Regions from separate parts of the Paenibacillus sp. IHB B 3415 genome, predicted to be linked through region 1. Evidence: riboswitches for the same ligand, from Rfam matches in the RefSeq annotation. Region 1 holds a riboswitch; the other holds the start of a gene.
The links. A riboswitch is a leader RNA that binds a small molecule or an ion and turns the genes downstream of it on or off. The one in region 1 is predicted to bind thiamine pyrophosphate.

Region 1 (5,214 bases):
TGCTTTCTTGGCTTCCTTAATCATATTGCGGATCCCGTCATCCACGCCCCACATTACCTTGGTTGGACCATAAATGCCGTACTTCTCTAAGTAAGGAAACAGCAGATTCTCCTTGCGGCTGTAATGCTTGTCGAGATCAAGCAGCAGACTCAAGTCCTCCAGCAGCTTGAAAATAATCTCTTCGCTGGCGTTCTTCTTGAACTTATCTGTGTGCAGCTCCAGCCGGAAGTTAACCAGCCGTTCAATCTCACGGTTCTCCAGCTTGAAGGTATGCACTGGATGTCCCGGCTGCTCTTCAGCCTTCGAGGAGCGGTGAATCTGCTCGATCGAGCCTTTGAAGATAGCCGTATGCACGGAGCATAAGCGCTGCACCTCCTCTACCGGAATGCCCTCTTCGGTCATCAGGGAATGCTCCATGGCAGATATCTCAGCTACAGTCACATCGCCTACCGCTTCGGCAAAACGCGCCTTAACTTCCTCTACACTTTTACCCGCGTGCAGCTCCTTGATGATCTCCTTCAGCATAGCCTGGCGGCGCGTCTGCTCCGGTACATCTACTTCACGGTTGTTAATCAGTTCGCTCATTATATTCTCTCCTTCTATTCAATAATCTCGAAGCCGTGCTGCTCAAAGGCCAGCCGAACGGTTTCCAGCTCTATTCTCTTTAATTTCATGCCCTTGGATAATGTCATGAACCTGCCTGCCGTCTGCAGCATGCCAGGCTTCGTTATATCATGGAAACCCAGACCGGCCATAATATCTACAGCTTCCGGGTGCCTGGTTACCAGCTCCAATATAGATTCATTCAGCTTCAACACTTTGCCCATGATTTTGCACACCTCACAATTGAGAATTCTTCTCAGCAACAGCTTAGCATAGGGCAAGGGGGTAAATTGTGATTGCAGTCACTAAGTATAAGAAAAAGCTGCCCATACGCCTTTTACAGCATAGGGACAGCTATGTATGTTAAGAATTCACAGAATTCAAGGCTTCGGCTATGAAAAGCGTACATATATAATGCCTTTGCAGGGTGCCGCCATTCCGGCCGATCAGCTTATGTAACCTGGCGCTTAATTCAATCTGCTCCGCTTCCTTCAGCCCGATGAACCCGTTGCAGGTCCGCAGGAAATTAATGAAGCTATCCGCGTCATCCCTGCTGTCCCAAGGATACCGGTAGACATCCGGTGCCCTGAAATCTCCGCTGCCGGTTAGCTCGGCTACTGTCCGCTCCACTCTCTGTTCAATTACATCCCGCTTATTAAACCAGAATACCTCATACTCCGCACAGACCTTGGCAATCTCTTGCTCCATCTCACTGTCTCCCTGCAGATAAAAATTCCAAAAGAGCGCAAGCCGCCCTCCCGGCTTCAACAGCCGCCCGCATTTCTTATAACCTTCCGGCTGCGGCACCCAATGAAAGGCTTGAGCGGAGAAGATCAGGTCGAAATCCTTCTCCGGCCCAGACCAGTGCTCGAATCTGGAGGTTACAAATCGCACGTTTTTATCCCTATGCTTCTGTCTTCCCAATTCCGCCAATTGCGGGCCCGGTTCAATACATAGCAGCTCATACCCGCGGTCCAGGAATAATTCGGAGGCTTTACCGCTCCCGGCACCGATCTCAAGAATTCTGGACTCCGTAGTCAGAGAGGCTTCTTGTACAATCTGCTCAATCAGGGCGAATGGATAACTGGGTCTATACCTATCATAGTATTCAGCCGCTTCATTGAAACGTTCGCTTTCCTTGAGCCAGTCTTTGTTCCTCATTCGATTCACTCCCTATACTTGGATACTGCTATCTACGCCAACGCTTGTGCTTGGTTTCACATAATAGGGAGAATGAATCTTGTGCTATTCGCGCATAAGAAAAGCTGCCCTCACGCCTTTTACAGCATGGGACAGCAGGGAAATAGCTATAGGAGACTTGCCTTTTTTACAGCGACCTGCTCAATCTGTAGGAATTACGGATATCATGCGAAATCCGCATGCTGCAGAATTTAGGACCGCACATAGAGCAGAAATGAGCTTGCTTCGCCCCCTCCGCAGGAAGCGTCTCATCATGATACTCCAGCGCCCTTTCCGGGTCCAGAGAGAGATGGAACTGGTCTCGCCAGCGAAACTCGAACCGCGCCTTGGACAGCGCATTATCCCTGTCCTGTGCACCCGGATGCCCCTTGGCGAGGTCTGCGGCATGTGCAGCGATCTTGTAGGTAATGACTCCCTCGCGCACGTCATTCTTGTTAGGCAGACCTAAATGCTCCTTGGGTGTAACGTAACACAGCATAGCCGTCCCGATCCAGCCGATCATCGCCGCCCCGATGGCTGAAGTGATATGATCATAACCGGGTGCAATATCGGTAGTGAGCGGACCCAGGGTGTAAAAAGGGGCTTCCCGGCAAATCTCGAGCTGCTTGTCCATATTCTCCTTAATCTTGTGCATCGGCACATGCCCCGGACCCTCAACCATTACCTGAACATCGTGCTTCCAGGCCAGCGCTGTCAGCTCTCCCAGCGTCTCCAGCTCAGCGAATTGAGCTTCGTCATTGGCATCTGCAATAGAACCCGGACGAAGTCCGTCCCCCAGAGAGAAGGCCACATCATACGTCTTCATAATCTCACATATAGCTTCGAAGTGTGTGTACAGAAAGTTCTCCTGCTGATGGGCAAGGCACCAAGCGGCCATAATCGAGCCGCCCCGTGATACGATTCCCGTCATTCTTCCGGCAGTCAGCGGAATATAGCGCTGTAGCACCCCGGCATGAATGGTGAAGTAATCGACCCCCTGCTCCGCCTGCTCAATCAGCGTGTCGCGATAGAGCTCCCAGGTTAAATCCTCGGCTATGCCGTTCACCTTTTCGAGCGCCTGGTATAAGGGCACCGTGCCGACAGGCACAGGAGAATTGCGTGTAATCCATTCACGGGTGGTATGAATCTTGGAGCCGGTGGAGAGGTCCATGATGGTGTCGGCCCCCCAGCGGGTCGCCCACCGCATCTTCTCCACTTCCTCTTCAATAGAAGAAGACACCGCAGAATTTCCGATGTTCGCATTGATCTTAACCAGGAAGTTACGGCCAATAATCATCGGCTCGCTCTCGGGATGATTGATGTTGGCCGGAATAATGGCCCGTCCGGCGGCTACCTCATCCCTTACGAATTCCGGCCGGGTATTCTCGCGGATCGCGATATACTCCATTTCCGATGTAATGATCCCTTGCCGCGCATAATGCAGCTGGGTAACATTGCGGCCCGCATGTGCCCGCAGGGGACTCCGCTGCAGCCCTGGATAAGCCTCTGCGGGCGGCCCGCCCCTGCGGATTCCATTATCCTCCGGCTGCACAGCTCTTCCGGTGTATTCCTCCGAATCGCCACGCTCCGCAATCCAGCATAAACGGTGCGGCGGCAGCCCCCTCCGAATGTCAGCCTCTTGCGCAGCATCGGTGTAAATTCCGCTGGTGTCATAGACACGCAGCGGTTCGTTCTCCTCTTCCCCGGCAACGCCCTCAGTTCTGCTGAGGCTGATCTCCCGCATCGGAACCTGAATATCCGGGCGCGAGCCCTCTACATACACTTTGCGGCTTGCAGGAAATCGGGAAAGGTCCACCTCTTCGTTCTTCATCATTTCTGGCATTCTAATCTCCTCCTCTTCGCTCTATGAGCCAATCAGATAAGATTTCACGCAGCAGACTAAGCCGAAGAATCATGTATAGCACAAGGCATATGAATTCTTGCAAGTCAAAAAGCCGCTCCACCTGGAGCGGCTTTATCAAAGGAACAGCCCAATAAGACTGTATTCAAAAAAAGGTCCGACTCCACTTTCCTACGCTGGTATGATCCAGATCAGGTTCAAGGGTCCGGAAATTCACTTTTCCCGTCTCAGCCTATTCAGGCTCCCCTAGTGGGTATCTTATCTAATTAAATACATTCTACTGGTATAGGTTTTTTTTGTAAACCCGTAAATAACAAGAACCTTCTCCGGTTATTTATCGAGCGATTCGCTCCAGTCATGCACCATCGTGCCTTCCAGGAACTTCTCGGCATCCATGGCGGCCATACAGCCGGTTCCGGCTGCCGATATAGCTTGGCGGTAACGCGTATCCTGCACGTCGCCGCAAGCGAATACGCCGGGAATATTCGTCTCTGTGGTGCCCGGGTTAACCACTATATAGCCATTCGCATCGGTGTTAATCTGCCCGCCTAAGAAAGCGGTATTCGGTGTATGTCCGATAGCGACAAATACACCATCCGCTTCCACCAGCTCGGTAAGTCCCGTCTCATTGTTAAGGACGGTGATGCCCTTAACTCCGGTATCGCCGACGGTTACCTCAAGCGGCGTGCGGTTCAGTGCCCATGACACCTTGCTGTTGTCGCGTGCGCGGTCCTGCATGATCTTCGAAGCACGCAGCTCCGGACGGCGGTGAACCAGCGTTACGCTGGAAGCAAAGCGGGTCAGGAAGCTGGCTTCCTCCATCGCGGAATCGCCGCCGCCGACCACGACAATCTTTTTGTTACGGAAAAAGAATCCGTCACAGGTCGCACAGGTGCTGACCCCGCGTCCTACATTCTCCTGCTCACCCGGGATACCCAGGTATCTGGCGGAGGCGCCGGTCGAAATAATGACCGACTCCGCTTCCAGTACACCCATTCCGTCTACAGTCACCTTGAACGGACGCTGTGAGAAGTCAACCGACTCCACCCAGCCATTCTTGAATTCAGCGCCGAAGCGTTCGGCCTGCTTACGCATGTTGTCCATCAGATCAGGACCCAGAATCCCTTCAGGGAAGCCTGGAAAGTTCTCCACTTCTGTCGTCGTTGTCAGCTGTCCTCCCGGCTGCAAGCCTTCAATTACGAGCGGGCTCAGGTTCGCACGCGCCAGATAAATCGCGGCAGTCAGCCCGGCCGGGCCTGTTCCGATTACAATCGTTTTGTACATTACATTGCCTCCTTACAAGTAGGTTTGTATTTACAAGTGGAAACGGCTTTATCGTCCTTTTATTAGGACGGTACCGTTTCAGCGAGAAATATAAGGATAAGTTATCGTGAGAAACATATAGATCCTTATATTTGAAAAAAGGGTTCAAATATTGTTGGTGGACGGCGACAAGCCGTCCGTTCCCGGCAGCATGCCCTGGGTATCGCATTCACTGTCGATCCGCCGTGCATAACGGCTTACCATGGAGACCGAGACGCCGTAACGCTGTGCCGCCTCGCGGAAAGTGA
Region 2 (5,214 bases), on a different contig from region 1:
TGAGGATAACTCTCCTTCTGCAGGCTCTATAATGGACCGGGGAACGCGTTGGACTGAAGATTTTCTGTTTGGCCAGCTTCCCTATGTGGTAAGTAAAATAACGTAAAGCGATTTTTGCTAGGTAAGTATGATGCATAAACACCAGACTTTTAGCCATCCTAACATGATTAGTAAAACAGTATAATGGTACAGCGAAAGGAGAATGGATTATGCCAGACACCAGCAAACAACCCGTCAAAACCCTGCCTCCGCAGGTACAGGACCAGCAGCCCGGAATTGAAAGCGAGATGAACCCGCTTCCGGAGTTTGAAACCTCGGCTTACAAGGCAGCAGGCAAGCTGCTGGGCAAGGCCGCGCTCATTACCGGAGGGGACAGCGGAATCGGTCGTGCGGTTGCCGTTCATTTTGCCAAAGAAGGCGCAGATGTAGTGATATCCTATCTGAATGAGCATGAAGATGCGGAAGAAACCAAACGTCAGGTGGAACAGGAGGGGCGGAAGTGTATTCTGATCTCCGGTGATATCGGGGTTGAGGCCTTCTGTCAGGATCTGATTAATAAAACCATTGAGGGACTCGGCAAGCTGGACATCCTGATTAACAATGCGGCAGAGCAGCATCCGCAGGAGACTATTGAGGACATTACCGCCGAGCAGCTGGAGCGGACGTTCCGGACGAATATATTCTCCATGTTCTATCTGACCAAGGCAGCGATGCCCCATCTCAAAAAAGGCTCCACGATCATCAACACTACGTCTATCACGGCGTACCGCGGCAGCCCGCAGCTGCTGGACTATTCGTCCACCAAAGGAGCAATTCTCAGCTTCACCCGCTCCCTGTCGATGAATCTCGCAGACAAAGGCATCCGCGTGAACGCGGTAGCACCGGGACCGATCTGGACGCCGCTGATTCCGTCTACGTTTGACGCGAAGAAGGTCAGTGAATTCGGCGGCACCCAGCCGATGAAGCGTCCGGGACAGCCCGAAGAGCTGGCACCGGCTTATGTGTATCTGGCTTCTGACGACTCCTCCTATGTGAGCGGTCAGGTCATGCATGTGAACGGCGGCGAGATCGTTAACGGCTGACCATTGGCACTGCTTTGTAAGCCGGATAAGTTTATACAGGTTTAAGGCATCCAAGGTTCAACAGGTGAAAAGTCAGCCGGAAGGCTGGCTTTTTTGCCGTTTAAACCCGCTGGATTTAATAACTGAATCTATTAAAGAATAGCTCTTACAGGAATAATATGCTAATATACAAACTGCAAGAACAATAGAATATGAACGATCACTAGGGGTGCCGCAAGGCTGAGACGAACATATCTGTTCGGACCCTTTGAACCTGATCTGGTTTATACCAGCGTAGGGAAGTGGAGAATGAATAATGCAGCGGGGGTAACGGCTTACCCGGTATTCCTGCTTATATTCCGGACTGCTTCCTGATACAGGGGGCGGTCTTTTTGTATTTTCCGGAATGCCGTATAGAGGGAAGGTGAAGGTGCTGAAAGAAATCCATTTGATCTCGGATGGGAGGCTGAATCCGGAGCAGTTTGCCGGTTTGGCTGCTGCTGTACATAACATGGTGGATTATATCCATCTCCGGGAAAAAGCCCTGACCGCACGGGAGCTTCTGGCTGCCGCAGAGCGGTTGCTGCAAGCGGGGGTTCCTCCCTCTAAGCTGGTCATTAATGACCGGATAGATGTGGCTCTGGCAGCAGGGGCAGCCGGTGTCCAATTGGCCTGGCACAGTCTGCCGCCTGCCGGGGCGCGCGGCATTGCCCCGGGCCTGCGGCTGGGCAGGTCAGTGCACTCCTCGGAGGAAGCGGCACGCGCCGGACGGCAGGGAGCGGACTTCTGTCTGTATGGACATGTATTCCCCACGGCCTGCAAGCCCGGACAGCGGGAACGGGGCCTGGAGCAGCTGGAAGTGGCCGTCCGCTGCAGCAGTATACCGCTGATTGCTATCGGAGGCATCACACCGGGTAATACCGGACCAGTTCTATTGAAAGGTGCTGCCGGAATAGCCGTAATGTCCGGGATATGCGGAGCGACGGACCCTGCTGGCGCCGCTGAGGCCTACAGATCATCCGTTCAGGCCGCAGCGTATGCTGAAGTCCTGAATGAAGCCCCCTTACCGGGCAAAGGAGGTGAACTGGAATGAATTTGACCGTTAACGGCCACAGAGGAAGGTATGATGAGAGCTGCCGGACGCTGGCTGATCTTCTGGCCCGGCCTGAGTGGGCCGGGAAGCTGGTTATTGTGGAGCTGAATGGCGAGCTTGCCGGCAGAGAGGTTTATGAAGATACATTGCTGAATGAAGGTGACCGAGTTGAGCTGGTTCATTTTGTCGGCGGAGGCTAGGGGGCCTTGCACGCGCAGCAGACGGAACAATGCAGATACGTAATTTAGCTTAAGGCAGTGACTTATCACAGGAGGCGATATGATGCAAGATCCTTTGGTTATCGGAGGAGTTACTTTAACGAGCAGACTGTTCATCGGGACCGGAAAATACAGCCGCAACACCCTTATTCCTGAAGTGATTGCCCGTTCGGGTTCACAAGTCATTACGGTTGCCCTGCGCCGGGTAGATCCGGAGAGCAAGGACAATATTATCAGCCATATTCCTTCCCACATGACGCTGCTGCCCAATACCTCCGGTGCACGCACCGCAGAGGAAGCCGTACGCATTGCCAGGCTGGCGAAGTCGGCGGGACTGGGTAATTGGGTGAAGATCGAGGTTATCAATGATCAGAAATATCTGCTGCCTGATAATACCGAGACGATCAGAGCGACAGAAATTCTAGCTGCGGAGGGTTTCGTTGTTCTGCCTTACATGAGCCCTGATCTGTCAGCCGCACTCCGGCTGAAGGAGGCGGGAGCTGCAGCCGTCATGCCGCTGGGAGCGCCAATCGGCTCTAACCGCGGGCTGCAGACCAAGGAGCTGATCCGGATTCTGATATCAGAAACGGGTCTGCCCATCATCGTGGATGCCGGTATTGGCAGACCCTCCGAGGCTGCTGAGGCGATGGAAATGGGCGCAGCCGCTGTGCTGCTGAATACGGCAATTGCCACCGCCCGGGACCCGCAGCTGATGGCGGAGGCATTCCGCGAAGCGGTGTCGGCGGGGCGGAAGGCCTATCTGGCCGGGCTGGGGCCGGTGGAAGAGACAGCCGCAGCTTCTTCGCCGCTGACCGGATTTCTGGCCTGACTGATGCTGTTTAAGAAGAGGGAGGAAGGACATGAGCTTTTATGATAGGCTGACCCGGCTGGACAAGCTTCCCTACGAGGGGGGATGGAAGCAGTACACTGCGCTCGATGTGAAGCGGGCGCTTCGTCTGGAGCAGCTGGACGAGGACGGGCTGATGGCTTTGCTGTCACCGGCTGCGGAGCCTTACCTCGAAGAGATGGCGCAGAAGGCCCATAGATTGACACGTGCTCAATTCGGTCATGTGATGCAGCTGTTTACACCGATGTATCTGGCTGATTTCTGCGTCAACCATTGTACCTACTGCAGCTTTAGCTCTATCTATGATTTTCCGCGCAAAAAACTGACACTGGAGGAAGTCCGGCGGGAAGCGGAAGCAATCGCAGCCACAGGGCTGCGCCACATTCTGATTCTGACCGGAGAATCCCGGAATGAAAGTCCGGCCAGTTATGTGAAAGACTGCGTGGAGGTGCTCCGCGGCTATTTCTCTTCAGTCAGCATTGAAGTGAATCCGCTCACTACCGAAGAATACGCTGACCTCATACAGGCAGGAGTAGACGGTCTGACGCTGTATCAGGAGGTCTATCATCAGGAGACCTACCGCAAGCTGCATGTGAAGGGCCCCAAGCGGGTGTACCGCAACCGCCTGGATGCGCCCGAGCGCGGCTGCCTGGCCGGATTCCGCTCGGTAAATATCGGAGCCCTGCTGGGAATGTACGAATGGCGTCAGGAGGCTCTCGCGACTGCACTGCACGCCAGGTACTTGCAGGACAAGTATCCGGAGTGCGAAATCGGTTTGTCCATTCCCCGTTTTCGGCCGTACCTGGGGGAATTTAATCCTGCGAGTGATGTAACCGACCGTGCGCTGGTGCAGATTATCCTGGCCTACCGCCTGTTTCTGCCCCGCTCCGGCATTTCGCTGTCTACGCGGGAGCCGGCAGCTCTGCGCGATCATCTGGTTCATCTTGGGATCACGAAGATGTCTGCCGGGGTATCCACCGAAGTAGGCGGACATTCCCTGGAAGGCGGAACCCCCCAGTTTGAAATATCAGACAACCGCAGCGTGCATGAGATTAAGGAGATGCTCGAGGCAAAAGGGCTGCAGCCGGTGTTCAAGGACTGGGACATCCTGGATGAGCCGATAGCCATGCCTTAACTTGATGCAAATAACCCGCCGTGAGGCGGGTTATTTGCATTGCAGGGCCAAACGGCCGGTGCGATGCTGCATTCTTCAAGCGGCTGCACGGCTTCCGGCTAGTCGGCGGACTTATCCGGACTCATGCTTGAAGACAGCTCGTCCAGCGACAGCTCAAACCCCGGAGCCATGTGGGTTAGGAAATACTCCATCTCCGGCAAGGCGAGCGCGTGCAGCTTCGCTGCCGTCTGCTCCCGGGCGGCCGCGAATTCGCGGTTGCCTGCGGCGGTTTCCCAGACGCATTTCAGATATGCGTCGAGCACATCCGCCGCCTTGACGTAGCGGAGCAGTCCGGCATCCTCGGAGCCGGGGGGGCTGTCCTGCGGCTGCAGGAGCGGCGCATAGACTGCGCTCAGCTCCGGCGGGATCATCGCCGCGAGGCGCTCAGCGGCGACCCGCTCCATCTCGCGGAAGCTGGACAGCAGCAGCGGGTTGTTGTGCTTCACCGGCGTGGCGATGTCGCCGGTGAATACCTCGGTGGCGTCGTGGAACAACGCCATTGTGGATGCGCGGTCGGCGTTCAGCGACCGGCCGAAATGGACATTGCCGATGGTGCACAGCATGTGCGCCAGCAGGGCCACCTGGAACGAATGCTGCGCCACGTTCTCCGGGGCGGTGCTGCGCATGAGGCTCCAGCGCTGGATATATTGCAGCCGGTAGAGATAGGCAGAGAAATGGTAGTTCAATTTTTAAGTAACCCCTTTCATGAGCGGCTTAATATGATATGATAATAACTAATTGTAACAGAGTTAGGGCAGCTTGAAACAGATGGAGAGGAGACTGAATGAAGATGCAGCATTTTGAAGACAGCATTTATAATC

Region 2: it holds a riboswitch for thiamine pyrophosphate, as region 1 does, so the genes downstream of both, QW71_RS37420 (thiamine phosphate synthase) here and thiC (phosphomethylpyrimidine synthase ThiC) in region 1, are expected to answer to the same signal.

What each region holds. Positions count from the first base shown of each region.
Region 1 is NZ_JUEI01000044.1:22,388-27,601, reverse strand. Features, by position in the region: gene QW71_RS19690 (DUF438 domain-containing protein) at 1-585, opposite strand, end outside; gene QW71_RS19685 (DUF1858 domain-containing protein) at 600-827, opposite strand; gene QW71_RS38110 (class I SAM-dependent methyltransferase) at 967-1,764, opposite strand; gene thiC (phosphomethylpyrimidine synthase ThiC) at 1,931-3,625, opposite strand; TPP riboswitch at 3,795-3,901, opposite strand; gene trxB (thioredoxin-disulfide reductase) at 3,974-4,927, opposite strand; gene QW71_RS19665 (lipopolysaccharide assembly protein LapB) at 5,072-5,214, opposite strand, start outside.
Region 2 is NZ_JUEI01000081.1:17,356-22,569, forward strand. Features, by position in the region: gene QW71_RS29210 (NUDIX domain-containing protein) at 1-1, opposite strand, end outside; gene QW71_RS29215 (SDR family oxidoreductase) at 210-1,082, shown strand; TPP riboswitch at 1,277-1,379, shown strand; gene QW71_RS37420 (thiamine phosphate synthase) at 1,492-2,154, shown strand; gene thiS (sulfur carrier protein ThiS) at 2,151-2,354, shown strand; gene QW71_RS29230 (thiazole synthase) at 2,437-3,201, shown strand; gene thiH (2-iminoacetate synthase ThiH) at 3,233-4,354, shown strand; gene yfbR (5'-deoxynucleotidase) at 4,453-5,079, opposite strand; gene QW71_RS29245 (fumarate hydratase) at 5,184-5,214, shown strand, end outside.